DNA from 4 places in the Desulfomicrobium apsheronum genome. Region 1 is predicted to be linked to each of the others. Evidence: predicted binding sites of a transcription regulator. Region 1 holds the regulator's gene; each other region holds the start of a gene.

Evidence for each region. The regulator sigma-54, encoded in region 1, starts transcription at its own class of promoters, with help from an activator protein. The targets are predictions, from matches to a motif close to CTGGCACGGNNNNTGCTT.
Region 2: BMZ40_RS11715 (glutamine synthetase III family protein) is a predicted target of sigma-54. The motif match lies at 4,611-4,628, and genes of this name have one in related genera.
Region 3: BMZ40_RS04995 (BMP family protein) is a predicted target of sigma-54. The motif match lies at 4,652-4,669, and genes of this name have one in related genera.
Region 4: BMZ40_RS12345 (periplasmic heavy metal sensor) is a predicted target of sigma-54. The motif match lies at 5,721-5,738, and genes of this name have one in related genera.

The regions. Positions count from the first base shown of each region.
Region 1 is NZ_FORX01000006.1:78,551-85,711, forward strand. It holds gene BMZ40_RS08150 (manganese-dependent inorganic pyrophosphatase) at 467-1,387, opposite strand; gene BMZ40_RS08155 (hypothetical protein) at 1,478-2,002, opposite strand; gene BMZ40_RS08160 (PTS sugar transporter subunit IIB) at 2,183-2,647, opposite strand; gene BMZ40_RS08165 (PTS sugar transporter subunit IIA) at 2,650-3,060, opposite strand; gene rapZ (RNase adapter RapZ) at 3,073-3,960, opposite strand; gene BMZ40_RS08175 (PTS sugar transporter subunit IIA) at 3,985-4,434, opposite strand; gene hpf (ribosome hibernation-promoting factor, HPF/YfiA family) at 4,438-4,980, opposite strand; gene rpoN (RNA polymerase factor sigma-54) at 5,051-6,478, opposite strand; gene lptB (LPS export ABC transporter ATP-binding protein) at 6,585-7,161, opposite strand, start outside.
Region 2 is NZ_FORX01000012.1:26,254-33,414, forward strand. It holds gene msrB (peptide-methionine (R)-S-oxide reductase MsrB) at 1-372, opposite strand, end outside; gene BMZ40_RS11705 (glycogen/starch/alpha-glucan phosphorylase) at 574-3,024, shown strand; gene BMZ40_RS11710 (EAL and HDOD domain-containing protein) at 3,036-4,280, opposite strand; gene BMZ40_RS11715 (glutamine synthetase III family protein) at 4,700-6,883, shown strand; gene BMZ40_RS11720 (AI-2E family transporter) at 7,070-7,161, shown strand, end outside.
Region 3 is NZ_FORX01000003.1:177,289-184,449, forward strand. It holds gene BMZ40_RS04970 (Fic family protein) at 1-567, shown strand, start outside; gene eutC (ethanolamine ammonia-lyase subunit EutC) at 598-1,413, opposite strand; gene BMZ40_RS04980 (ethanolamine ammonia-lyase subunit EutB) at 1,410-2,768, opposite strand; gene BMZ40_RS04985 (glycoside hydrolase family 3 protein) at 2,841-4,046, opposite strand; gene BMZ40_RS04990 (TRAP transporter large permease subunit) at 4,140-4,454, opposite strand; gene BMZ40_RS04995 (BMP family protein) at 4,718-5,701, shown strand; gene BMZ40_RS05000 (ABC transporter ATP-binding protein) at 5,747-7,161, shown strand, end outside.
Region 4 is NZ_FORX01000013.1:36,742-43,902, forward strand. It holds gene BMZ40_RS12320 ((Fe-S)-binding protein) at 1-1,235, opposite strand, end outside; gene BMZ40_RS12325 (carbon-nitrogen hydrolase family protein) at 1,536-2,321, shown strand; gene BMZ40_RS12330 (sigma-54-dependent transcriptional regulator) at 2,332-3,666, opposite strand; gene zraS (two-component system sensor histidine kinase ZraS) at 3,663-5,015, opposite strand; gene BMZ40_RS12340 (nucleotide pyrophosphohydrolase) at 5,255-5,584, shown strand; gene BMZ40_RS12345 (periplasmic heavy metal sensor) at 5,783-6,346, shown strand; gene BMZ40_RS12350 (YgiQ family radical SAM protein) at 6,460-7,161, shown strand, end outside.

The DNA.
Region 1 (7,161 bases):
AACTCCTTCGCGGGCCTCGTAGAGTTGAATCATCGCTGCTGTCGGACACACACCGATTTTCAAGCGGTCTGCGCTGATTCAACAAACGATGCCTGGCTCAGTCAGACAGTCGGCGCCCCCTGTGCGGGCCAACCGCCACACCCCGCGCTGAATGCCTGATTAGGAGTGTTCTTCAATAGCTGTGTAGGCGTCCGGGATAAGTCAACGCCTTGCTCCCTGCCTCGATGTCATTCCCGCGAAGGCGGGAATCCATGTATTTGGTTGCACGGGAAGCAAGATGGATTTCCGCCTTCGCAGGAATGACGCGTAGATTCGCGGTTCTCTCTTCACCGTCAGCGTCAACCGCGAATGAATGCCTTTCGGCCGCGCCTCTCCGCGCAACAATACGGAAAGAAACACCAGCCCGAAATCAAAAAGCCCGCCCAGGCGAACCTGGACGGGCTTCTTTCATTCAAAGAGCCAAGATTTAGGCGAAAGCCTTTTCGAACTTGGGCACTACGTCCTTTTTGCGGGACATGACCTTGGGCAGCCATGCCTTTCCGTCCACAGGCTTGACGCCGAAGGCCTTCTCGACCACGGCGGCGTCGTCGGAGGCGATCAGGATCTCGGAGCCTTCCTTCATGATGTCGGTCAGCAGCAGGAATATGGAGTGGTTGCCCTTCTCGGCCTTCAGTGCGGCGATGTCGGCGGCCAGGTCACCCTTGACGGCGTCGAGGATGGACAGGTCGACCACTTCCAGCTGGCCGATGCCAACCTTGGTGCCGTTCATGTTGAAGTCCTTGTAGTCGCGCAGAACCAGCTCGCGGGCCGGGGTGCCTTCAACGGCGGACTTGACCTTGAACATTTCCATGCCCAGGGCGGCCAGGTCGGCGATACCGGCGATCTTGCCCAGTTCGGCGGCAGCTTCCTTGTCGGCCGGGGTGCAGGTCGGGGACTTGAAGATGACGGTGTCGCTCAGGATGGCGCAGAGCATGATGCCGGCGATGTTCTTGGGAACTTCGATGCCGTGGAACTTGTACATGGCGGTCAGGACGGTGGCGGTACAGCCAACGGGCCAGATCCAGCATTCCAGGGGGCTGGAGGTGGTCAGATCACCCAGCTTGTGGTGATCGACGATGCCCAGGACTTCAGCCTGCTTGATGTCGTCAGGCAGCTGAGCCAGGTCGGAGGTGTCGACCAGAAAAACTTTTTCACCGGCATATTCGGTCTTCACGGCAGGAGCGGCAACGCCGAACTTGTCGAGGATGAACTTGGTCTCGGGGGCCAGTTCGCCCTGGGCGGTCGGGGTGCAGGCTACGCCGAGCTTGCTCTTCAGGTCGGCCAGCGCGATGGCGCTGCAAACGGTATCGGAATCGGGATTCTTGTGACCAAAAACATAAACGGACATGGTATTCCTCCTACAAGGGTTTATTGGCGAACAAAGACATTGTGCGAAATATCACAATTATTCGCGGCTGCCAAGAGAGAACATTGGAGGTCACAGGCCAAGGATGACGCCAAGGATCACGCTGACGGCGACCAAAGCGTAGGCCTTGCGTATACGCAGGGCGAGAATGGCACCGGCGCAGGCAGCGATCCAGAGCATGGTCCAGGTCGGTTGCGGGCCGCCTGAAATCCAGGGTTGAAGTGCTTTCAAACCGACCAGAAGGGGCACCAGGCAGAGCGCGAGGACCGAAAAATTGAGCAGCAGGATTTCGACCAGGGCCCTGCCGGTAAGCCGGTGCGGTGCGAAGGCGTTTATGTTGCCCTTGCGGTTCCAGGTCAAAAGTTGGTTGTAGCCGGCATTCTGCCGTGTGCGGTAGAGTTGTTCGATCCACGCTCCAAGGTAGGCCAGGGGCAGGGTCGCGATGACGACAAGCACGGTGGTGCGCATGTCGGCATCCGGCAGGCAGGCCAGAATGGTCAGGGTGCCGATCAGGGAGAGAAGGGCCTGGGGCGGGATGTAGGTTCCGGCTGGAAACAGATCGAGCCAGAGCAGCTCGAAAAAAATGCCCGCGCTCAAGGCCGGCTGGAGTTTGAAGGTCAGTCCCGCCCAGAGCAGGGCGGCGAAAAGCGGACGATGAACAAAGCCGAGGTCAATGGCGACCCGGGTCAGGGACAGGAGGGCAAAAAAAAACTTCCTCCGGCCAGCAGGATGAGATCGTGAGTGTCGATCATGCCGATTTGATTCGAGAAGTATTCATCACAGGTTAATCTTGGTCGTTGCCGAAGGCACGCAGCGGAAATCGATCTCCACGCCGTGCTCCTTGAAATATTTCAGACAGGAGCGGTCTTCCGCTCCCAGGGCGATGTGTTCGCACACCTGCTCCTTGCCCGGTCCGTAATGCAGATTGCCGATGTTGACCAGGGAAAAGGACAGCCCGGCCATGTGCGCGGCCTTGGCATCGGCGCAGTCGGAAAAGAGGATCAGGACATGCTGATCCGGATCGTTCTTGCGTACGTTGCGCAGCATCGAAGCGACCTCCGAGACTTGGCAGCACAAAAAGGAGATGCCGCTTGGCACTGCCAGGCTCATGATTTCCTGCCGCAATTCGTCGGCGGCGAGGTCGTCGTTGGCGACCAGCAGGGTCTTGGCCCTGATGTGCGGAAGCCAGGCCTCGATGATCTGGCCATGCACAAGGCGGTTGTCGATGCGGAACCAGATCACGGCTAAGCCTCGGTGATTTTGCGGGTCAATACTTCGCCGGCGACAACGATGCCTTGAATGGCCGCGTTCTTGGCGTCCTGGGCGAGTTTGGACAGATCCTGGGTGCGCATGCCCAGAACCCTGAGCAGCATGGGCAGGTTCGCCCCGGACAGGACGTCGACCTTGCCCGGCTGAAGCAGAGACAGGCTGATGTTGGACGGCGTGCCGCCGAACATGTCGGTCAGGATGATGACGCCGTCACCCGTTTCCATCTGCTTGACGGTGTACTTGAGGTCCGAAAGCAGGGCGCTCATTTCCACGGTTCCTTCCACGGCTATGTGGGCACACTGTTCCTGCGGCCCTAAAATCGTCTGGGCCGCTTCAAGCAGATATTTGCCAAACTGGCCATGGGTCACCACGATCACTCCAACCATTACTCCTCCAGATTATCCAAGACTGAAATGCCGATGTTCGACAGATACGTTGAAGCCCTGTTCGCCCAGATGTGCCAGAACGGCCTCGGTCACGGCCACGGACCTGTGGCGGCCGCCCGTGCATCCGAAAGCCATGGTCAGGCGGTAACGCCCTTCCAGCGCATAAAGCGGCAGGGTGAAATCAAGAAATTCCAAAAGCCGACGCAGGTATTCGCGCCCGGGGTTGCTGTCCAGCACGTACCGGGCGATGGCTTCGTCTTTTCCGGACATGGGGCGCAGGGCCTCGTCGAAATAGGGGTTGGGCAGGAAGCGCAGGTCCGTAACCATGTCCGCCTCGGCCGGGGCCCCGTACTTGAAGCCAAAAGAGATGAGATGCACGCGCATGCCCTGGCTGCGGGAAGAGAGACTCTCCCACTTGTCCTGAATGACCCTTCTTAGATCGTGCACCGAATAATGCGACGTGTCGATGACCAGATCAGCCTGGGCGCGGATGGGTTCCAGTATTTCCCGTTCCCGCTCCAGCGCCCCCTCCAGCCCCAAGTTGCCCGAGGCCAGGGGATGCGGACGGCGGGTGGTGGCGTATCTGCGCAGCAGGATCTGGTTGGAGGAATCCGTGAAGAGAATGGTCGGCCGCACGGAAAACTTCTGGACATCAAGCAGCACTTCCTTCCACTGACCCACAAAGTCGGGTTGGCGCAGATCCATGCCCATGGCCAGCCCGGGGTAGTCCTTGGCGGAGGAGTTGAAGAACAGTTCGATGAGCGCCGGAGCCATGCGCGCCGGAAGTCCGTCCACGCAGAAAAAGCCCATGTCTTCAAAGACCTTGAGCGCCGTGCTTTTGCCTGAACCGGACATGCCGGAGACAATGACCACGTTTTTCTGTTCAGGTTGAGGCTGCATGGGGATACTCCGAATGCGTTCGTGCTAGACGGTCTGCAGCAGATGCCACAGTCCTTCCTGACCGGGGGAATTGGCAAAGGCCTGGCGGAACGATCCGTCTTTGAGCAGGCGGGAAACCGTGGCCAGGAGTTTCAAATGCAGGCCAACCACGTTTGAAGGAGCCAGCACCGTGAAAAAGATGCTGGCCGGCTTGTGGTCCAGGCTGGCAAAATCCACGCCTTCGTGGCTGCGGCCGACAATGACCAGAACCTGATCGATGCTGTCCAGCTTGCCATGAGGGATGGCGATGCCGTCTCCGATGCCGGTGGTCCCGAGCATTTCCCGGTCCATGAGGACCTGGGTCACGCGCTTGGGGTCAAGATCGGGGTATTTGGTCGACAGCGTCGAAACGAGTTCGGCCAGGACCTCGGTTTTGGTCCTGGCCGAGAGGTCGGAGATGATCAAATCCTTGTCCAGGTATTCAGCAAGCTTCATTCCCTATACCCCGGGGTCGATCAAACCGAAATCGCCGGTTTTGCGTCGGTAAATGACATTGATCCTTTCGCTTTCGGCGTTGAGGAATACGAGGAATTCGTTGTCCGAGCTTTCAAGCTGCAGCGCTGCTTCTTCAACGATCATGGGCTTGGGCGAGAAGTCATCGGTTTTTTGGATGACGGGCTTGCGCCTGGTGTCCGCGTCGTCGTCAAAACTCGCGGCGTCCATGCGGGGGCTGTCGCTGCCGCCCTTGCGTCGGCTCTTGTCCTTATCGCGGGTCTTGCGCATCTGGGCTTCAAGCTTGTCCCAGACGAGGTCGACGGTGGAGTACATGTCCTCGCTGTCTTCGCGGGCGGAGATATGCACGTTCTTTCCAGTCAGCACTATATCGGCGACATGCCGGAATTTCTCCACTTCGAGATTGACCTGCAGCTCAGCGTCGGGGGTGCCGGCCATGAATTTGGCGAGCTTGCCGAAGCGGTCCTTGGCGTATTTGCGCAGATGGTCGGAAGGATCGAAGTTTTTGAAATTGAAGGTAATCCTCATGGAAGCCTCCTCGATTGTTGAGGGTCAGCCCTTTTTGCCGTCCGAAAGGGGCGGCCCAAAGGGCGGGATATCAAAAAACCTGTTTTCGCTTTGATGAGGAATCGATCCCCAGCACCGCGCGATATTTGGCCACTGTTCGCCGGGCGATGTTCACATCCAGCCGTTCCTTCAGCACCGAAGCGATTTTTTCATCGCTGTAGGGGTGCTTCGGGTCTTCCTCGCTGACCATTTTCTTTATGATGGCCTTGACCGATTCGGATCCGACCTGGGTTCCATCATCCATTTCCAGCGCGGAATTGAAGAAAAATTTCAGTTCCATGATGCCGTGCGGGGTGGCCACGTATTTGTTCGTGGTGATCCGGCTGACCGTGGACTCGTGCATTTCGATGTCATCGGCTACATCCTTGAGGATGAGCGGTTTGAGCTTGGTCACCCCGTGTTCAAAAAAGCCCCGCTGAAACCTGACAATGCTTTCAACCACTTTATATAATGTTCTTTGCCTTTGGTGCAAGCTCTTCATGAGCCACATGGCGGAGCGCATCTTGTCGTGCAGATATTCACGGTCCGGGCCTTTGACGGCCAGGTGCATGTCGTCCATGTAGTACGGGCTGAGCTGCAACTTGGGCAGGCCGTCGTCGTTCATGACGATGACGAAATCCCCTTCGTATTCGTACACGAAAACATCCGGGCTGACATATATGGTGCTCTCGCTGCCGTAACTGGCGCCCGGCATGGGGTCCAGGGACTGGATTATGTCCAGATAGGCCTTGAGATCCTCCATCTGGATCTTGAACTTGCGCAGGAGCGGTTTGTAGCGGCGCTTTTCGATGTCTTCGAGATGTTCCCCCACCAGGGAGATCAGGATGGGATCGTCCTGGCCCAGCATTTCCAGCTGGATGAGCAGGCATTCCCGAGGAGAGCGCGCGGCCACGCCCACGGGATCGAAGCGCTGCAGACGATGCAGCATGGACTCCACCAGGGCCAGGGGAGAGAGCGTCTCGGAGGCGATGTCCTCGGCGGTGCTCATCAGGTAGCCCTGGGAATCGAGGTTGCCGATGATGGCCTCGCCGATCATCTCCTCTTCTTCGGTGATGTTGGACAGACAGAGCTGCCACAGCAGATGACCATCCAGGGAAGGCTTGCCCGAGAGCCTGGCCTCGTAGGACATCATCTCCTCAAGGGCCTCGGTCTCCTTGAACTGCACTTGCTTGGCGGTGCTTGAAAAATCGCCGAGGTAGTTTTCCCAGTCCGCGTTGCGCATCAGCTCCGCGTCTTCGTAGGAAGTTTCCGGGCGTGTTTCTGCCGGAGCCTGGATTTCGTGCTCTTCTGAAATTTCCTTGACCCCCTCCTCAAGCATGGGGTTCTCAAGCAACTCCTGCTGAACGGCTTCGAGAAGCTCGAATCTGGAGAGCTGAAGCAGCTTGATGGCCTGCTGCAGCTGCGGTGTCATGACCAGCTGCTGCGTCAGCTTGAGGTTTTGTCGGAGTTCAAGGCCCATAATTGATTTGGTTTCACCGTGTCAGAGGATTGCAGGCTAAAAAACTACCCAGTAACGAATCTGCCATAAAGCTTAGGTCCTGGCAATCCTTGGAAAATCGTGTCCGCTAGAGGCTGAATCCTTCACCGAGGTAAACCTTGCGCGCACCCGGGTCGGCGACGATCTCTTCCGGGCTGCCGTTCAGGATGATGCGGCCGTCGTGGACAAGGTACGCACGGTCGCAGATCTGGAGCGTTTCGCGAACATTGTGGTCGGAGATGAGCACGCCGATGTTCTTGTCGCGAAGGTCCCGGATGATGGCCTGGATGTCGTCCACGGCCAGGGGATCGATGCCGGCGAAGGGTTCGTCCAGGAGGATGAATTTTGGATTCTGGATCAGGGCGCGGGCAATTTCCAGCCTGCGGCGTTCTCCGCCGGACAGAAAGGCGGCCAGCTGTCCTTCAAGGCGGGTGATCCCCAGTTCATCGAGCAGCCTGTCCGCCGTGTGCTTTTGCTCGTCGCGTGAGAATCCCGAATATTCGAGAATCAGTTGCAGGTTCTGACGCACGGTCAGTTTGCGAAAGATTGAGCTTTCCTGCGGCAGGTAGCTCATGCCCGCGCGGGCCCTTTTGTGCAGGGGCCAGCGGGTTATGTCCTGGCCGTCCAGGAGGACCTGTCCCCGCGTGGGCCGCACGATGCCCGCG
Region 2 (7,161 bases), on a different contig from region 1:
AGCAAGGGAATTGATGCAGTAACGCAATCCAGTGGGCTCTGGTCCATCGGGGAATACATGGCCAAGATGCCCGTCACAGACAGCGCAGAGCACCTCAGTGCGGACCATGAACCAGGATTTGTCCTCATGCTTTGCGATATGCGTTTCGTCCACGGGCCTGAAAAAACTGGGCCAGCCGGTGCCCGAATCAAATTTGGCATCTGAGTGAAAGAGCGGGGTTTCGCAGCCCGCGCAGACATAGGTTCCCACCTCGTGATGGTCGTTGAATTTTCCGCTGAAAGCCGGTTCGGTGCCCTTTTCGCGCAGCACATGATACTGCTCGGGGCTCAATATTTCCCGCCACTGGGCGTTTGTCTTCGTGATCTTGTCCATTGAGTATCCTCCTGCGGGCCACATGATGAAGGCGAATATCAGAAGCAGCCAGGTTGATTTTGGGCATTTGCGCATGACGTTTCTCCTTTTTCGAACAGGTAAGATTTGTGCGGAGGCTGTAAAGGCGCAGGTTTCTCTCGGAGTTCTTTTATGCTAGACGTACTTATCCAGCACGACGAAATGATCCAAGGAGGATGCAAGATGACGGCCCCCGAAAGCAATCAGAGCGTTGAGTCCCTGAAGGACGATATACAGCGGCACGTGGCCCTGACCCTGGGCAGCGACCCTTTCCCCCCGCGCAAGGGGCGCTATTATCTCGGCCTGTGCTACAGCGTGCGCGACCGCCTGCTCGGCCAGTGGCTTGAGACTCAGCGTTCCTACTACGACTCCATTACCAAGCGCGTGTATTACATGTCCCTGGAATTTCTGCCCGGACGGTTCCTGATGAACTATATCCAGGCCCTGGGCATGGAAGAGGAGTGCCGCGAGGCGGTGAGGGATTTTGGATTGGATCTGGATGAGCTGCTCGAAGAGGAATGGAACCCGGGGCTGGGGAACGGCGGCCTTGGGCGGCTGGCCTCATGCTATATGGATTCCATGGCCACGTGCAGGATTCCCGGTTACGGGTACGGCATCCTCTATGACTATGGCATCTTCTATCAGACCATCGTCAACGGCTATCAGCATGAAGGTGCCGACAACTGGTTGCGTCAGGATTCTCCCTGGGTGCTCAGGCGCGGTCATTTCATGTTCCTGATCAATTTCTACGGACGCAGCGAGGCCTACGAGGACAGCGCCGGGCACGAGCGTTTTCGCTGGGTGGACACGGAGTCGGTCATGGCCATGGCCTGCGACATCATGGTCCCCGGTCATCAGAACGGCCATGTGACCAATATGCGCCTGTGGAAAGCCATCTCCACCCGGGATTTCGAGCTCGAACACTTCAACCGGGGCGATTACATCGGCGCGGTCCAGTCCAAGGTCGAGAGCGAGAACATCTCCAAGGTTCTTTACCCCAACGACACCAGCCCGCGCGGCAAGGAGCTCAGGCTGCGGCAGCAGTATTTCTTCGTGGCCGCGACCTTCCAGGACATCCTGCGGCGTTTCCGCAAGAACAACTACTCCTCTTTCGACTGCTTTCCGGATCAGGTCGCGGTGCAGCTCAACGACACCCACCCGGCCATCAGCATCGCGGAGCTCATGCGCATTCTGGTCGACGAGGAGTCCCTGACCTGGGAGACAGCCTGGACCATCTGCCAGAAGACATTCTCCTACACCAACCACACCGTCCTGCCGGAGGCCCTGGAGACGTGGTCCGTGGAACTCATCGGGCGCATGTTGCCAAGGCACCTGCAGATCATCTTCGAGATCAATCGTCGTTTCCTGGACGATGTGGGCAAACGCTTTCCCGGTCGCGTCGATCTATTGAGATCCTTGTCACTGATCGCCGAGGACAATGGCAAGCAGGTGCGCATGGCCCATCTGGCCATCATTGGCAGCCACACGGTCAACGGCGTGGCCGAGCTGCATTCAAAGATTCTCAAGACGCGGCTGTTCAAGGATTTCGACAATCTTTATCCCGGCAAATTCACCAATGTGACCAACGGCATCACGCCCCGGCGTTGGCTGATGCAGGCCAATCCGGCCCTGTCCGAGCTGATCGGCTCCGTCATCGGGGACGAGTGGATTCATGACCTGTCGCACCTGTCCGAGCTGGCCGCCTACGCCGACGATCCCGAATTCCAGCAGCGCTGGCAGGAAGTGCGCAAGCGCAACAAGAAACTCCTGGCCCGCTACGTTTTGCGCAAGCTCGGCGTAGGCATCAACCCGGCCACGCTCTTTGACATGCACATCAAGCGCATCCACGAGTACAAGCGGCAGATTCTGAACGTTCTGCACGTCATCACCCTCTACAACCGCATCCGCTCAGGAAGCGTCGCGCATCATGTTCCGCGCACGCTGTTCTTTGCCGGAAAGGCCGCGCCGGGGTATATGCAGGCCAAGCTCATCATCAAGCTCATCAACGCCGTGGGTCAGGCCGTGAACGGTGATCCCGCCGTTGGCAATGATCTGCGGGTCGTTTTCTTGCCCAACTACTGTGTTTCGCAGGCGGAAAAGCTCATTCCGGCTGCGGATCTGTCCGAACAGATCTCGACGGCGGGCATGGAAGCATCCGGCACCGGCAACATGAAGTTCGCCCTCAACGGAGCGCTGACCATCGGCACCCTGGACGGGGCCAACATCGAGATCAGGGAGGTGGTGGGGGAGGACAACTTCTTCCTCTTCGGACACACAGAAGAGGACGTGCACCGTCTGCATTCCGGGGGCTATGATCCCGTGCAGATCTACGAAAGCAATATCGAACTCAAGAAGGCGCTGGACATGATCTCCACCGGATTCTTCTCGCCGGAGGCGCCGGGCCTGTTCAGACCCATTGTCGATTCGCTCCTGGCTCACGGCGATTATTATCTGGTCCTGGCCGATTACGCGAAATACGTGGCAGAGCAGGCCAGGGTCTCGAAATGCTACGAGGACCCTGCCCTGTGGACGCGCATGTCCATCCTGAATACCGCCAACATGGGCAAGTTCTCCAGCGACCGCTCCATCATGGAGTACGCGCGGAACATCTGGAAGGTTTCGCCCCTGACATAAACTCCGGCTCGTCAGGCGCCTTGGCCGATCTCCAGAATGGAGGAAGCCCAGGCGCCTGCCTCGCGATGCAGTCGCCGCATTGTTTCCCGCTCAAGGTTCAGGTCCATGAGGATCCTGTCCGGAGCATTTTCTCCCTGGTCCTCGAACGCGAGCATGAGCGTGAGCAGCGGCATGTATTCCGTGGTGCTCTCGCCGCGCAGGGCCTTTTTCTGCGCGTCGTTCAGGGGCAGAAAGGCCAGGGCGTCGGCCATGGGGATTCCGAGGATGGCGTCGAGCAGTGAAAACATGCCCAGCAGAAACATCTCGTCGGGCTTGAAGTCCCAGTAGTCGTGACCGGCCACGGTCTGTTCCAGGAATTTTCCCCGCCGCAGCGAAAGATGCAAAAGTTCGGTCTGTTCCTCGCCCTGCGCGATGTCCGCCAGCAGCACGGCGCGCAGCCAGTTGCGCACGTTGATCCAGCCCAGAAGCGTGATGGCCTGGCGGATGGAGTCGATCTTGCGCATGAACCCGAAAGTCGGGGAGTTGAGATAGGTGAGCAGTCGGTAGGAGAGGCTCACGTCGGCCTGGATGGTCCGGGCCAGCTGGTCCAGATCGGGCGACTCGGCTTCGATGATGCGCAGAATCTGCAGACGCGAATTCTGGTGCGAGGACAGCTTCTTGCCCGGAATGATCTCTGCGGTCTTGAAGAAGCGCCCCTGGAAAAGGGAGATGCCCAGGCTTTGCAGCCGTTCGACTTCCTCGCGGGTGGTCACGTTGCGCACGATCACGGTCTTGGCGACCAGGGGGATTTTCGCAAGCTCTTCGGCCATGTCCGGCGTGCCAAGACAGATCACGTCGGCCAGTTCCATGAGAGGGGGCAGGGGGGTGACCCCGGCATTCCATTCCAGGGCGATGGTGTGCCCGTCCGCTGCCATCTGTTTCAGCGCCGGGAGCAGGTCCGGGTCGTTTTGAAAATCCGGGCTGATCAGGATGGCGGAGGACTGAGCCGGAAAGGCGTACGGAATCTGGTTTTGCAATTGCTCCCGGGTGTAGGAGAGGAGCATTTTCTTGTTGCGGGCCAGTATGGTGTTCAGGCCGATGTAATCACCGGCAATGACTGCGGCCCCTACATTGACCCGCTCAGGGTCCAAAGGCTGGTCCGGGACAATGCTCGCGGTGGCCTGGATCTCGTATCCCCACACTGTCTTGGCGGCGGTGAAGATCGGATATCGAGACAGAAGATGAAGGTTCGTGGCGCTGAGAACGGCTGCGGGCATTGGTGGCTCCGGGTTGGAATTGAGGACTGCCCTGAAACTAGCAGAACACTGCGCAATTTTGAACTCTTATTTGCCTGGTTTAAATCCGTGTTGACATTTATGTACATGATTCGTGTGAGGCGGACGTCACGAATTGCTTTGTCCCGGCAGCCATCCGCGCCATGCAAGGCAGGGTGCGCCATGCCCGGTGATGGCAGCATGGCGGGCTGTTTTGCAAAATTGTAATTTAATTCCGGATTAATTCCGGTTTGCCGGGATTGCATATTTCAAAAATGTAATCTATTTACTTCCGAAATTCATGGTGCTTATATATTTCAACATGTTGCGCTAATGGCATCTGAATTGCTTTATGCCTTGCAATTGTAATCACGGATCAAAGTAGCAATAAAAGCATACATCAACTTGTCCTGGAGGATATCATGAACGGACTCACGGCCCGCAGGGACGCCATCAAGGCAATCACCGACTACAAACCCATGCATGCGCCCCTGAATTTCAACGAAACTTCCCTGACGGAAATGTTTGGAAGCAACGTGTTCAACGACAAGGTCATGCGTGAACGCCTGCCGAAAACCGTCTACAAATCCCTGAAGAAGACCATCGAGCTGGGCGAGAAGCTTGACGCGTCCGTGGCCGATGTCGTGGCCAACGCCATGAAGGATTGGGCCATCGAGAAGGGCGCCACTCATTTTACCCACGTCTTCTATCCCCTGACCGGCCTCACCGCCGAGAAGCACGACTCCTTCCTGACCCCCGACGGAATGGGCGGAGCAGTGGCCGAATTCAGCGGCAAGATGCTCATCCAGGGCGAGCCCGATGCCTCCAGCTTTCCTTCCGGCGGTCTGCGCGCCACCTTCGAAGCACGCGGCTACACTGCCTGGGACGTGACCAGCCCGGCCTATATCCTTGAGAACCCCAACGGGACCTTCCTGTGCATCCCCACGGCTTTTGTGTCCTGGACCGGCGAGGCACTGGACAAGAAAACTCCGCTGCTGCGTTCCATGCAGGCCCTGAACAAGCAGGCCAAGCGCGTGCTGAAGCTGTTCGGCGTCGAGACCAAGCTGCCCCTGACCAGCTACGCCGGGCCCGAGCAGGAATATTTCCTCATCGACCGCAATTTCATCTTCGCGCGTCCCGATCTGCTCATCGCCGGCCGTAGTCTCTTCGGCGCCAAGCCGCCCAAGGGCCAGGAGTTCGAGGACCAGTATTTCGGAGTGACCCCGCGCCGCGTCATGTCCTTCATGATGGAAGTGGACCGCGAACTGTTCAAGCTCGGCGTGCCGGTCAAGACCCGTCACAACGAGGTGGCTCCCAGCCAGTTCGAGATCGCGCCCATCTACGAGCAGGGCAACTTGGCTACGGACCACAATCAGCTGGTCATGACCGTGCTGCGCAGCGTGGCCAAGCGTTACGGCATGGTCTGCCTGCTGCATGAGAAGCCCTTTGCCGGCATCAACGGCTCGGGCAAGCACCTCAATTATTCCATCGGCAACGATGAAGTCGGCTGCCTCTTCGATCCCGGCGACACGCCGCATGAAAACGCCCAGTTCCTGGTCTTCTGCGCCGCCGCCATCCGCGCCGTGCACAAGTACGGTCCGCTGCTGCGCGCCACCGTGGCCAGCGCCTCCAACGATCATCGTCTCGGCGCCAACGAGGCCCCGCCGGCCATCATGTCCGTGTATCTCGGCGAGCAGCTGACCGACGTCTTCGAGCAGTTCAAGAAGGGCGAGGTCAAGAGCTCCAAGAAGAAGAGCGTCATGAACATCGGCGTGGATACGTTGCCGCCCCTGCCCATGGATCCGGGCGACCGCAACCGCACCAGCCCCTTCGCCTTCACCGGCAACCGCTTCGAATTCCGCGCCGTGGGTTCCTCCATGTCCATCGCCGGCTCGCAGGTGGCCCTGAACACCATGATGTCCGAGTCCCTGGACTACGTCGCCACCGAGCTCGAAAATGCCACCGGCGGCAAGAAGGCCAAGCTCAATGAAGCCGTGCAGAATCTTTTGCAGAAGATCATGGTCGATCACGATCAGGTCATTTTCAACGGCGACGGATATTCCGACGAATGGCATCAGGAAGCCGAAAAGCGCGGCCTGGCCAACCTGAAGGCCACCCCCGACGCCCTGCCCATGCTGTCCATCCCCTCGACCATCGAGCTCTTCACCAAGTACGGCGTGCTGACCGAAGCCGAACTGCGCTCCCGAGAAGAGATCTACCTGGAGCAGTACTGCAAGACCATCGAGACCGAAGCCAATCTGATGCTGCGCATGTCCAAGACCGTCATCTTCCCGGCTTCCTTCCGCTATCAGAGCGAACTGGCCACGGCCTGCGCCAACCTCCAGGCCATCGGCAAGGAATTCGGCACAACCACGCTGGATCAGCTGACCGCCAACCTGCGCGGCATGCAGAAGGTCACCTACGAACTTGAGGCATTGCTTGAAGGCGACAAGGGCAACTCCACCCTGGAGCACGCCAACTACTTCTACAAGACCATCCTGCCCGCCATGGGCGAGGTCAGAAAGCATGCCGACCTTCTGGAAACGATCGTCGCGGACGATCTGTGGACGCTGCCCAGCTACCAGGAGATGCTCTTCATCCGTTAACCATTTTTCCGCCCGAACCGGCCTGTCGAAGCGCATCCTCCCCTCGCCAGGTCTTTGCCGAACACCGGCCGGTTCACGGAATCTCTTCAGGCTGCCTCCGGGCAGCCTTTTTTCGTTGTGTTGACGCCGGGCGCACGTGTGTCTAGATATCTGTGGCGTCTTTGCACCGAGCACGTGAGAACCCCCATGGAAATTTTTCGCAGATGGATGAGTGCCGTTTTTTCCGACACGCAACTCGTCATCCTTTTTCTGGTGCTGGTCGTCAGCGGGGCAATTGT
Region 3 (7,161 bases), on a different contig from region 1:
CTCGTCAAGGCCGCCCTGGCCCACGTGCAGTTCGAAACGATCCACCCGTTTCTCGACGGCAACGGGCGTCTGGGCCGCCTGCTCATCACCCTGCTGCTGTGCGACGGGAAAGTCCTGCGGGAGCCTTTGCTCTATCTCAGCCTCTTCTTCAAGGCCCACCGCAGCCGCTACTACGAACTGCTCAACGCCGTCCGCCTGACGGGCGACTGGGAAGCCTGGCTCGACTTCTTCGCTGAAGCCGTCATCGTCACTGCGGGGCAGGCCGTGGAAACGGCCCGCCAGCTCCACAGCGTCGCCGCCGCCGACCGCGACGCCATCGGCAGCCTCGGCCGCGCCGCCGCGTCCACCTTGCAAGTACACCGGGCGATGATGGAACACCCCATCGCCACCTCGAACTGGCTGACGAAAAAAACAGGCCTCACGGCCGCCACCGTCAACAAGGCCCTTGGGCATCTGGAACGACTCGGCATCGTCAGGGAACTCACGGCCCGGAAACGCAACCGACTGTTCAGCTACGCGGAGTATATCAAAATCATGAATCGGGGCACGGAGTTGCCCGAGCGCTAACCGGCGCAGCCTGATCCTGCCCTGTCCCCCTCAACTTTTCGGCATCCCGCCCGTAATCGCCGACTCCGAAAGACCGAAGGGCAGATGCCCCGCCGCCATCCTGTCCTTGAGTCCCACCCCGCTCAATCCGAGCCGGAAAGCCTCCTCCACCAGATACCCGAGCTTGCGCACGCCCTCCACCAGGCTCAAACCGCCATCGCGCACGTTGGAGATGCAGTTGCGGGCCTCGTCCGTGGTGCCCGTGCGGGGGCTCATGGTCAGGTAGACGCCCATGGAGTTGGGCGAAGACAGACCCGGGCGTTCGCCAATGAGAATGACGGACAGCCGGGCCCGCAGGATTTCTCCGATCTCGTCGGCCACGGCCACGCGTGCGTTTTCCACCAGACAGACCGGGGCCACGCTGAAGCCGGCCTGCACGAACATGCGTACGCAGGCCGACACGAAATCCGGGGCGTTCTCGTGGATAGCCCGGGCCGAGAGGCCGTCGCCCACCGCCAGACAGATGTCGAAGCCCTTGTCCAGCCCCTGCAGAACCGCAACCGACTTCTCGCTCAAACGCCGGCCCTTGTCGGGCCGGGTCAGGTATTCTTCCCGTCCGCCCACTCCCGACTCAAGTTCGACGCAGGCGATGCCCGCCCCGCGCAGGCTCTCAGCCAGCTCCGCCCGTCGGAACGGGGTGTGCACGGCGTCGCGGGCCCGGGCGTGATCGAGCCTGAAGGCCAGGCTCTCGGCCAGGGGCAGGCTCGACCCGCTCCGCCCGACGGCGATGCGGGCCGCTGTAAAACGTTTGAGTTCCGCCCAGGGGTCTGCGCAAACCGTAACGGGCGCCGTGGTCCGATCGCTCATGAGTCCTCCCGTATGGCGCCCGGCAGGCCCAGCAGACGGTTGCTTTTTTCGATGGGCACGAGACGTCCGTCCCCGTCCATCACGCCCGAAGACTCAAGCCAGGCCGCGAACTCCGGCGCGGGTCTGCGGCCCAGGAGCTTGCGCAGGTAGGCGGCGTCGTGAAAGGACGTGGACTGGTAGTTGAGCATGATGTCGTCGGCCCCGGGCACGCCCATGACGAAGGTGCAGCCCGCCGCGCCAAGAAGGGTCAAGAGGGCGTCCATGTCGTCCTGGTCGGCCTCGGCGTGGTTGGTATGGCAGACGTCCACGCCCATGGGCAGTCCCAGGAGCTTGCCGCAGAAATGGTCCTCCAGCCCCGCGCGGGTGATCTGCTTGCCGTTCAGCAGATACTCGGGCCCGATGAACCCGACCACCGTGTTGACCAGCAGCGGCTCGAACCGGCGGGCCACGGCGTAGGCGCGGGCCTCCAAGGTCTGCTGATCGACACCGTGGTGCGCCCCGGCCGAGAGGGCGCTGCCCTGGCCGGTCTCGAAATACATGACGTTGTCCCCCACCGTGCCGCGCCCCAGGGACCGCGTGGCCTCCAGCGCCTCCTGCAGCAGGGACAGCCGCACGCCGAAGCTCGCGTTGGCGGCCTCGGTCCCGGCGATGGACTGGAAGCACAGGTCCACGGGCGCGCCGCGTTCAATGGCCTCCATGGTCGTGGTCACGTGGGTCAGCACGCAGCTCTGGGTCGGGATGGCGTAGCGGGCGATGAGCCCGCCCAGCATGTCGGAGATGCGGCAGATGTTGTCCAGGCTGTCCGTGGCCGGGTTGATGCCGATGACCGCGTCGCCGCAGCCGTAGCACAGGCCGTCCAGGGTCGAGGCCGCGATGCCCGAAAGGTTATCGGTGGGATGGTTGGGCTGCAGGCGGACCGAAAAGGTGCCCGGCAGGCCGATGGTGTTCCGGAAGCGGGTCGTGACCCGGCACTTGGAGCCGACCAGCACCAGGTCCTGCAGGCGCATGAGCTTGGACACGGCCGCGGCCATCTCCGGTGTCACGCCCGGGGCCAGGCGGGCCAGCGTATCGCTGTCGGCCTCATCGGTCAGGAGCCAGTCCCGGAACTCGCCCACGGTGAGGCTGCGGATGGGCGCAAAGGCCATCTGGTCGTGCGTATCGATAATCAGCCGCGTGACCTCGTCTTCCTCGTAGGGGATGACGTGTTCTTCCAGAAAGCGGGTCAGGGGCACCCCGGCCAGCTCCATCTGGGCCAGCACCCGCTCCTCTTCCGTGGCGGCCGCCACTCCGGCCAGGACGTCGCCCGAGCGCAGGGGCGAGGCCTTGGCCAGCACATCCTTCAAAGTTCGTTTCATTTCATGTCCTGTCGGGCAAGGCGAAGCCGTGCGCCGTTGGTCTTTCTTCACGCCCGCAAATCGCGGGCGTGGTCATGGCTGTGCCTGCGGCCCCCAGGCAAGGCTGGTCTGAAGCTGCTGCTTGGCGGCCTGAATGCGCCGATGCGAGGCCTCGATCCGTTCGACGGAGAGACGTCCCTCCTCCACGGCCTTGACCAGGACATCGACGGCCTTGGGCACAATGTCGGGGTCGTAGTCCAGATTGTTGCCGAAAACCAGAATATCCACCCCGGCCTCGACAGCCAGGAGAATCGCTTCGGCCTGGCCATAATGCTCGGCAATGGCTCGCATCTGCATGTCGTCGGAAACGATCACGCCCTCGAACCCGAGTCGCTGCCGCAAAATCCCCGTGAGCACGGCCCTGGACAGGGTGCTCGGATGAACCTCGTCGAACCGGCGCAAAAAGAGGTGTCCGGTCATGATCAGGGGACTGGCCTTCAGCGGAATCAGGAGCTCATAGGGTCGCAGCTCTGCCGAGGTCCAGGTCTTGCTGATGTCGGTCAGTCCTAGATGCGAATCCACCGTGGCGCTGCCGTGCCCGGGAAAATGCTTGAGACAGGGCAGCACCCCTTGCGAGAGCAGTCCCCGGCTGAAGGCATGGGCATGGAGCGCGACCTGATCCGGATCAGCGGAAAAACTGCGCTCCAGGGCTCCGATGGCTGGACTTTGCGGATTGACGTCCACATCCGCCACGGGTGCGAAATTCAGGTTCACGCCAAGGCCCGCCAGAAGCTTCCCGGTCCGTTCGCCTTCAAGTCGTGTCTGCTCCGGACTGCCCTGCCCCATGACCTTGGCCGAGGGACTCGGCGCAAAACCCCGTTCCTCCCGAAAGCGCCGCACCTTTCCGCCTTCCTGGTCCACGGCTACAAACAGCGTGGTTCGGGCGTTGGCCTGCAGGCTCGCGGTCAGCGCCTTGACCTGCTCGGGGCTTTGAATGTTGCGCTCCGTGCTTTTCAGCTGCACGTCGCGGTCAAAGAGAATCACACCCCCCAAATTGTACTCCCGGATGTCACGCAGGATGGGCGAGTCATTGTTCACCGCCGTCCCGCGAAAGCCGACCAGCAGCATCTGCCCCGCCATGGCCCGCAACGAGGCCGTATCCATGGCGTACCCGGACGAGGCCGGGACCAGGAGCAGCATCGCTCCAAGAAAAAAAAGCATCCCGATGGATGAGTTGCTGTCATGAAAAACACCGGCAGGCCCCGGCTGCCGCACCCCTCTGAAAATACGTTTGCCCACGGGCCTCTCAAACATCCCAGCCATCCCTCGCGTCATGTCATTCCCCCTTGCTGATGGCCGGGAGGGAGCCTCCCGGCCGTGTTCGCGCATGTGTTACTTGGGAAAGTACAGCTCCGGCAAGTAGAGGGCGATCTGCGGAAATGCGATGATCAGACCGAGGCCGATCACCATCAGGGTGACGAAAGGCACGATGGAACCATAGATGTCGACCAGGATGACCTCTTTTGGCGCCATGGCCTTCATCAGGAAGAGATTGTAGCCAAAGGGCGAAGTCATGTAGGCGATCTGACAGGTCACCGTATAGAGCACCCCGTACCAGATGGGGTTGAATCCAAGAGCGATGATGAGCGGAATGTACAGCGGCGCGACGATGACCAGCATGGCCGTGTCGTCCAGAAACATACCCATGATGATAGCTTCCAAGTACGGCCCGTACCATCCATGAATACCTGCGAAATCGATCGGTTCCGAGCAGCGCACACCCTTTTTTCATGGACAAAAGTTGCGCCATTGGGCATCAGCCGTATGACACAAAGTCCGGTCTTTCACCTTTCGCGGACCGGGTGCGGACCGAAGGCACACCGCGCCATGCCTGCCGGAATGCTCTGGCATGCATACTGCTTCTGCCGGTCCGGCCCTTCTCCACACAACTTTGAAACACGAGGACACAAATGAAACGTACCCTGTTCCTGGCCGTGCTCGGCCTGGCATTGCTCATGGGCACCACGGCCATGGCCGAAAAAATCAAGGTCGCGGGCATCTACACCCAGCCCATCCAGCAGAAATGGGATGCGACCCTGCACAAGGCGCTTTTAAAGGCCGAAGCGGCCGGTGAAATCGAGTATGTCTGGAGCGAAAAAGTCTCCAACACCGACTACATCCGCGTCCTGCGCGAATACTCCGAAGCCGGAGTGCAACTCATCGTCGGCGAGGCCTTCGGCATCTCCCGCGATGTGCGTAAGGTGGCCAAGGATTACCCGAACGTAGCCTATCTCATGGGCGACACCTTCGGCCCCGACGGCTCAAACCTGTCCGTCTTCGACAACTACATCCACGAGCCCTGCTACCTCATGGGCATGATCGCGGGCTCCATGACCAAATCCGATAAAATCGGCATGGTCGGCGGCTACCCCATCGGCGAAGTGAACCGCCTCTTTCACGCCTTCATGGCCGGCGCCAAGGCCGTCAATCCGGCCGTCCAGTTCAAGGTTTCCTTCATCGGCTCCTGGTACGATCCGCCAAAGGCCAAGGAATTCGCCTACGCCCAGGTCGAATCCGGCGTGGACGTGCTCTACGCCGAACGCTCCGGCGTGGTCGACGCAGCCCGCGAAAAGGGCATCGTCGCCTTCGGCAACGTCAATGACATGAACAAGGAAGAAAACGGCCAGGGCGTGGTCGTGACCTCCGCCCTGTGGCACATGGAAGCGGCCCTGAACCACGCCATCGAGCGGGTCAAGGCCGGAACCTTCGCCGCCGAGGACTACCGGGAATGGACCATGATGGCCAAGGGCGGAGCCTCCCTGGCGCCCCTCCACGACTTCGAGGACAAGGTCCCCGCCGACGTCAAGGCCAAGGTCGCCGAGGCCGAGGCCGCCATCAAGGCCGGAACCCTGGTCATCGAAATCAACGACGACGAACCCAAATCCACCTTCTGATCCCAAGGGGGCCGAAACCATTCGGCCTCCTTTTTCCGGTCAATCATGTCCACCACACCTTTGCTGAAACTTTCCGGCATAACCAAGAATTTCGGTGCGCTCAAAGCCAACGACGACATCTCCCTGACCCTGGCCCAAGGCGAAATGCTGGCCCTGCTCGGAGAAAACGGCGCAGGCAAGACCACCCTCATGTCCATCCTCTTCGGACACTACGTGGCCGACGCCGGCAGCGTGGAAGTGCAGGGCAAACCCCTGCCCCCTGGCTCGCCCAGGGCCGCGCTCGAAGCGGGCGTGGGCATGGTGCACCAGCACTTCACCCTGGCCGGAAACATGACAGTGCTCGAAAACATCATGCTCGGCACCGAATCCCTGTGGGGGCTCCGCCGGGGCTCGGCACGCGCCCTGGCCAAGCTGCGGTCGCTCATGGACCGCTTCAGACTGCACGTGGATCCGCACGCCAAGGTGCGCGGCCTGTCCGTGGGCGAGCGGCAACGGGTCGAAATCCTGAAGGTCATGTACCGGGACGCGCGCATCCTCATCCTCGACGAACCCACGGCCGTGCTCACTCCGCAGGAAAGCGACCATCTCTTCGCCACCCTGCGCAGCCTCGTCGAGCAAGGGCTGAGCGTCATCTTCATCACCCACAAGCTGCGCGAAGTCATGGCCGCCAGCGACCGCTGCGTGGTACTGCGCCATGGCCGCGTGGTGCTTGAGACCGCCACCGGACAGACCAGCGCCGAAGAACTGGCCAAGGCCATGGTCGGAGCCAACATCCCGAAGGCCACACGCGGCAAGCTCACGCCCGGCGAGGAGGTCCTTTTCCTGGACCACGTCCGCGCCGCCGCCCCGGACCGGGGACCGGGCCTGTGCGAACTGTGCCTTTCCGTGAAGGCCCACGAAGTCCTCGGCATCGCGGGCGTCTCCGGCAACGGTCAGGCGCTGCTGGCGGACCTCTTGTCCGGCCTTGTCGCCCCGAGCGGGGGCAGCGTGGTGCTGCGCGGACAGACCGTGAGTCGCCCAAGCCCGGCGGCCATGATCCGCGCCGGCGTCGGCCGCGTGCCCGACGACCGCACCGGAACGGGCCTGGTGGCGGACATGACGGTCATGGAGAATCTGTCCACGGAGATCTACCGCCTGCCCGGATTTTCCAGACGCGGCATGCTCAATTTCAAGGCCCTGTCGTCCCGGGCCGCGCAGCTCATGGAGGTTTTCGACATTCGCTGCGCAGGCAAGGACGCCCCGGTGCGCAAACTTTCCGGCGGAAACATGCAAAAACTCATCCTGGCCCGGGTCCTGTCGCAGGGGCCCCACCTCATCCTGGCCAACCAGCCGACCTGGGGCCTTGATGTCGGGGCCACGGCCGCCGTGCACCAGCACCTTCTGGACGCTGCCCGGCGCGGGGCCGGAGTGGTCCTCATTTCCGAGGACCTGGACGAACTCTTCCAACTCTCCGACCGCAT
Region 4 (7,161 bases), on a different contig from region 1:
GCATCCCACGGTTCGATGACCAGGGCCTCGGCCACCAGCTGCCAGATGTATTTCACCTCGTAGGTGCAATCGGGGTAGAATTTGGGGATGCGGCGCATGATCTGGTCGCGGCAGTTGGAGCAGCCCACGACCACCACGTCCGCGCCCGAATCCTTGATCTGCTGATACTTGTAGCGCGCGTGCCAGGCCGACTCCTGTTCGAAGGGCATGGGCCACATGCCGCCGCCCGCTCCGCAGCAAAAATTCTTCTCGCGGGTCGGGGTCAATTCCACGAAATCATCAACGCAGGCTGCCACGATCTCGCGCGGCTCCTCGAAATAACCCTTGCCGTAATGCGCCGCCAGTTCCCGTCCGTGTTTGCACGAATCGTGAAAGGTGAATCGCCGTCCCTTGTGCACGCTTTTGTCCAGACGAATGCGGCCCTCACGGATCAGCTTCAAAAGGTAGTCATAGAGATAGACAAAATCCACGGCATTGTCCGGGTTCTCCGCCACAAGCGAGGACATGCCCTTGCGACAGCCATACGAACCGCCACCGCAGTCGGGCATGATCATGGTCTTTATGGCGTTTGAGCGCATGTATTCGATCTTGCGGCGGGCAAGCTCGCGATTGCCGTCGTAGTTACCGGTGAAGAGCGCCCAGTCCACGGCTTCCCAGCCGGTGGACGGCACGGTCCAGTTTTCGCGGGCGGCGTAGAAAATCTTCCACCACCAGAACTGGTCCTCGAAATCACCGTAGACTTCCTTTGAATTGGGAAAAAAGAGGATGTCCGCGCCCTTCTTGTCCACAGGCACATGAAAACCCGGACATTCTTCCGCAAGGTCCCGGCCCAAATCGTACATGCCGCCGAGGTATTCCTCACGGCTGATGGCCAGGTTGTTGCCCGTGGCCAGGTTGTTGGCCATGCCCTTGTGCAGGGAGCCGGGAACCGCCTCGCGCGGCCGCAGGCTCTTCATGTGGGCCATGACCGACGGGATGTCGATGCCCGCCGGACAGACTCCCGCGCAGCGGCCGCAACCCGTGCATAGCCAAGGAAAATTGGAAGCCACGACTTCATCCGTCATCCCGTTGGCCAGAAGACGCATGACCTTGCGCGTATCCCATCCCGCCATGCCCGGCGTGCCCGTGATCGGACAGCCATTGGCGCAGGATCCGCAGACCATGCAGGCTGAAAAATCGAACCGTTCCAAAAAGGAGCGCAATTCCGGATTCATGAAACAAGATGGAGTGCTCATGGCTACCCTTGCCCAAAAAAATTATCCCACACAATTTTGTGGCTAAAATTATCTTTCAGATATTTTCACAAGTCAACACAATATGTTCGTTTTCGAAAATGGCAATGTATCACGCAAATCTTGAAATCCGCCAACATTGGAGAATTATCAGGCTTGAATAAAACTAATTACTATAACCAAAAGAACAAAAATGAAAATACGTATAAATAAGTATCCCCCTCTTCGCACTCTTGAATTTTTAAGTATTTCAAGCTAGACGCGCAAAAAAAGAACGTCCACCACCAAATCCAAGGACCGTCTATGCGCATCGGACTCGCCACTGCCCCTGTTCCCATGTCGCTGGAGCATTCGCTCCGGAACATCCTCGATTTCATGGACCAGGCCGCTTCTTTCGACGTGGACCTGCTCTGTTTTCCCGAAGCGTATCTGCCCGGAATGCGCGGCCAGCATTTTTCCATTCCCCTGTGTGAACAAGCCGAGCTGCGCGAAGCGTTGGATATCGTGTGCAAGGCCTCGGCCGAGCATGGAATGGGGGTCATCCTGCCCATGGAATGGCCTTCGGAGCAAGGGCGCTACAACCTTGTTCAGGTCATTTCACCCGAAGGCAAGATCATGGGCCGCCAGTGCAAGACCCAACTCGATCCAGACGAAGAAGGAATTTATGTCCCCGGCCGGGGACGGCAGATTTTCGAAATGAACGGAGTCAAGTTTGGAGTGGTCATATGCCATGAAGGGTGGCGCTATCCGGAAACCGTTCGCTGGTCGGCCTGCCGGGGAGCACAGATCGTCTTTCATCCCCAATGCACCGGCAGCAACACGGCCGGACGCACGTCCCAGGCCTGGGGAGACCCGGATGGTCCCTATTACGAAATGGCCATGGTCTGCCGCAGCGTTGAAAACGGCATCTTTTTCGCCAGCGTGAACTACGCCCTCGATTACCAGGACTCGGCCACCAGCCTGGTCGCGCCCGACGGCTCATGCCTGGCTCATCAGCCCTACGGGCAGCCGGGACTTCTGGTACAGCAACTGGAATTGGAACTGGCCACGGGCCTGCCCGCCAGGCGCTACTCGCCGGACCGCTACTAGATCGCGTCCTTCACGAATCGAGCCCGAACTTCTTCATCTTGCTGCGCAGGGTGACCCTGGTCACCCCCAGCACGCGCGCGGCCTCGCTCTTGTTGTTGCCCACCTGTTCCAGGGTGCGCGCGATTGCCTCGCGCTCCGCATCCTCCAGTGATTGGCCGCCAGACGGACCCGTGGCCGACTTCTCGGACCCGCGCAGAGTCGCGGGCAGGTCATTCTCCGTGACGAATTCGCCGGGCGAAAGGATGACTGCGCGCTCCACCACGTTTTCCAGCTCGCGCACGTTGCCCGGCCAGTCGTAATGAAGCATCAGATCCATGACCCTGGGCGAAAAGCCGCGATAGCTCTTGCGGTTGCGTTCAGCGAAGCGGTGCAGGAAATGCCGTGCCAAAAGAGGGATGTCCTCGGGCCTCTCCCTGAGCGCGGGGACGCGCAGGGCAATGACGTTCAGGCGGTAGTACAAATCCTCACGAAAGCCACCGTCCCGAACTTCCGCCTCAAGGTCGCGGTTGGTCGCGGCGAGAACCCTCACATCCACGCGGATGGATCTGTCGCTCCCGAGGCGCTGCACTTCCCCCTGCTGCAAGGCGCGCAGGAGTTTGGCCTGCAACGCGGGAGCCATTTCACCGATCTCGTCCAGGAAGAGGGTGCCGCCGTCGGCCTGCACGAACCGTCCGTCCCGCTGCCGCTGCGCCCCGGTGTACGCGCCCTTTTCATGCCCGAAGAGCTCGCTCTCGAGCAGATTTTCCGCCAGGGCCGCGCAGTTGACCGTGATCATGGGCCTGGCCTTGCGCGGACTCCCCTCGTGCAGCGCCTTGGCCACCAGCTCCTTGCCCGTACCGGATTCGCCCAGAATCAGCACGGATGCTTCGGATGGGGCCACGGCCCGGATCATGGCCGCAAGCTCGCGCATGGGGGGCGAGTCGCCGATCATCTCCGACAACGGATCCGCCTCGCCGCCAACCTGCGCTGAACGCTGCGCCCCGCCCTGCTCCAGCGCCCGCTCAAGGCCCATGCGCAGCTCCCCGAAATCAAGGGGTTTGTGCAGATAGTCCAGCGCTCCGGCTTTCAGGGCCTGGACCGCGACATCCACGGAAGAATAGGCGGTCATGATCAGCACGGGCAGGTAGGGGTTGTAGCTCTTTATTTGGCGCAAGGCTTCGATCCCGTCCACCTCGGCCATGCGCACGTCGGTCAGAACCACGTCGTAGGCGCGCTCGCGCACCCTGGTCACGGCCATGGCCCCGTCATCCGCCGTATCGACCTCGTACCCCCAGCTGCCGAGCATGGCCACGAGCATGGTCATGTGGGCCCGGTCATCGTCAACCACCAGAATTCGCGCCTTCATCGATTTTCTCCCTTTACAGGCAGATCAAGAGTCACTTGCGTGCCCTGCCCCGGCTCGGACGCAATCCGCACCTGCCCGCCGTGGGCCTCCACCATGGTTCTAACCGTGGCCAGCCCAAGGCCGGTCCCCTGATTCTTGGTGGTGAAGTACGGATCGAAGATTCTGTCCAGATCCTGCGCCGGGATTCCGTGACCGGTGTCGCTCACGCGCAGTTCCAGCCGGTCCTTCACGCGCTGCGCGGAAACGGTCAGCACGCCTCCGTGGGGCATGGCCTGGATGGCGTTCAGGAACAGATTCAGCAGGACTTGCAGCATGCGGTCCGGGTCGAGAGTCTGTTTCTCAAGCTTTGCGATCCGGGTCTGCACGGCGATGCCCTTGCCCTGGCAATCATCTTCCACGAGTCTCAGGGCATGCCGGACAAGATCGGACACGTCGGTGGGCGCAAGGCGCGGCTGCGCAGGGTGGGTCAGTTCAAGCAGCTCGGTCACGACGCGGTTCAGGCGGTCGACCTCGCCGATCATGACCTCGGCCAGTTCCCGATCCTGCGTCCCGGCTTCGAACTTGGCGCCGAAATAGGTGGCAAAGCCCTTGATGGAGCTCAATGGATTGCGGATCTCGTGGGCCACTCCGGCGGCCAGGGTGCCAAGCGCGGCCAGCCGCTCCTGCCGGGCCACCTCTCTTTCAAGCCCTGCCACCTTGCGTCGCCAGAAAAGCGTGACCGCCCCGGCAAAGGCCAAGGCTAGACCAAGACCACCGGCCATGGCCAGGGTCAGGACATCCTTGCGCACGGCGCGCAGGTAGAGCGAGGCGTCAAGGCCCACGGCAATGAGCGTGCGCTCATCGATTGAATTCGGGACGGTCTCGTGCATCATGCCTCCGTGCATTGTGCGCCGGGGCGGACGGGAATAGCGATAGACCACGAAGAGCGGATCGTCGCCGGGCCGGATGATGGCCCACGCGGGCTCCGTGGATGCGGGCAGGGCGGACAGCGCCTCCGCCGTGACGCCGCTGCCCGGCTCGGCCTCGCTCAGGGCCTCGAAGCGCCCTGCCGCGTCGATCAGCCCCAAAAAGCGCAGGTCCCCCTGCCGGATCATCTCGTCCATGAGAAAGCGCAGGCGAAACTGCCGCCCATCCTGCCCGCGCATGCCCATGCGCCGGGCGGCCTCCACGGACCGGATCAGGGTCTCGCCCTGGGTGGTTAGAATGCGGGCGATGGTGCGCTGCTCCCGCGCGCGTCCCTCCACGGCGAGCCAGATCAGAATCGCGGCCGTAAGCACTGCGGGCACAAGCAGGATAAGGCCGCGCCGCCGCCAGAAGATGGATGTCGAAAGAGGTGCCTGATTGATCATTGCCCGTGCCGTCCTTGAAGCAAGGCATGCCCGGCACGCCTCGCGGTCTGATTGTCATCCTTGAACATGGAAACTACCAACGAAGCCCTCTTCTAGCAAATATCCTGCCTGCCCGGTCATGGCAGGCCCCATTACAAATCGCTGTTTCATTTGACGGTGACGGACTTCAAAACTCATCGGTCACGCGCACATTGCCACGCAGGAAAGGATTTCGTAGGCAGGCCGAAAAGGAGCGCATCATGAGCCTTAACGAACTGCAGGAAGATGTCGATGCCTGGGTGAAAACAATCGGGGTCCGCTATTTTTCCGAACTGACCAACCTCGGCATTCTCATGGAAGAAGTCGGCGAAGTGGCCCGCATCATGACCCGCCGTTACGGAGACCAGAGTTTCAAGGACAACGAAAAAAACGATCTGGGCGACGAACTGGCCGATGTCCTTTTTGTTTTGACCTGCATCGCCAACCAAACCGGGGTCGATCTGACGGAAGCCATGCGCCGCAACCTGGAAAAGAAAACACTGCGCGACAAAAATCGCCACAAAAACAATCCAAAGCTGCATTCGGCCTGAACCTGGTCAGATTCTGACCGAAAGCTTCAGGCAGGTGGTCAGATTCTATCCGCCTGCACGAGGGCAGAAGCGAAACAATCGACAATCACGGCTTAAAAAGCTCAATAAAACAGATAGTTGAGAAATAAAACCCACTCTGGCACGCCCCTTGATATCCTCTCTGGTACATTCGCTAATCAAAACCATTTGGAGGATCTCATGAAAAGAACGACAAGCATCGCAATCCTGGCCATTTTCGGCATCGTCGTACTCAGCACCCTGACTTTCGCCGGCCCCATGCGTGGCATGGGCGGCATGGGTGGCGCCGGGGACTGCACGGGCCGGAACATGAACCCTGCCATCCAGCAATTGCCCCAGGAAAAGCAGGACCAGCTCAAAAGCATTCTGGACGAACATCGCAAGGAAATGACCCCCATGCGCAATGCCATGTGGGAGAAGCACACCCTGCTCAAGGCCCTGTCCGGCAACCCCAACACCAAGCCTGAAACCATCACCGCCCTGGTCGGCGAATTGAGCGACCTGCGCGCCCAGATGCAGACCAAGCGCGAAGCCCTGCAGGCCCGGGTGAGCAAGGAAATCGGCATCGACCTGCCCATGGGCTTTGGCATGCATGACCGCCGGGGCAAGGGCGGACATGGCCGCGGCCACGGTGAATTCGGCCAGCGTGGCATGGGCCGGGGCATGAATCCTGGCATGAATCCTGGCACGGGTCCGGGCATGGTGCCAGCCCCGAACGCCGCTCCCGCCACTCCGGGCGCATAAGGCACATTAAGAAAACCCCTTCGCACTCAGGGCGACATCGCCTGCCGGGCGGCCTTCGGGCCGCCTTTTTTTGTTCTTGCCCACTCGGGCGCGGGGGCCTATAGGCCCGAACCATGAGCCTTTTTTCCAGCAAATCCCTTCCCCAGCCCAAATTTCTGCCCATGACCCGCCATGAGATGGACCAGCTTGGCTGGGACGAACTCGATGTGCTTCTGGTCAGCGGCGATGCTTACGTGGACCACCCTTCCTTCGCCATGGCCCTTCTGGGCCGGACGCTGGTGGCGCAGGGACTGCGCACCGGCATCATCACCCAGCCGCGCTGGAACGATCCCGAGGACTTGCTCGTCATGGGCCGCCCGCGTCTTTTCGCCGGGGTCTCGGCCGGAGCCATCGACTCCATGCTGGCCCACTACACCGCCTTTCGCAAAAAACGCTCCGAAGACGCCTACACGCCCGGCGGCAGGGCCGGAGCCAGGCCCAACCGGGCCTGCATCGTCTACACCAACCTGCTGCGACGCGCCTTTCCGGGATTGACCGTGGTTCTGGGCGGCATCGAGGCTTCGCTGCGGCGCATCACGCATTACGATTTCTGGACCGATGCCCTGCGCAAGCCCATCCTCCTTGATGCCAAGGCCGACGCCGTGGTTTACGGCATGGGCGAACGAGCCATCCTGGACATCGCGACCCGGTTGCAGGCAGACCGGGATTTAAGGGGCATCCCCGGCACCGTCATCGCCGACGGAGATCTCCCCGCAGATATCAAGCTTCCCAGCCACGAAGACATGCTTGCCGACCCCAAGGAATTGATGCGGGCC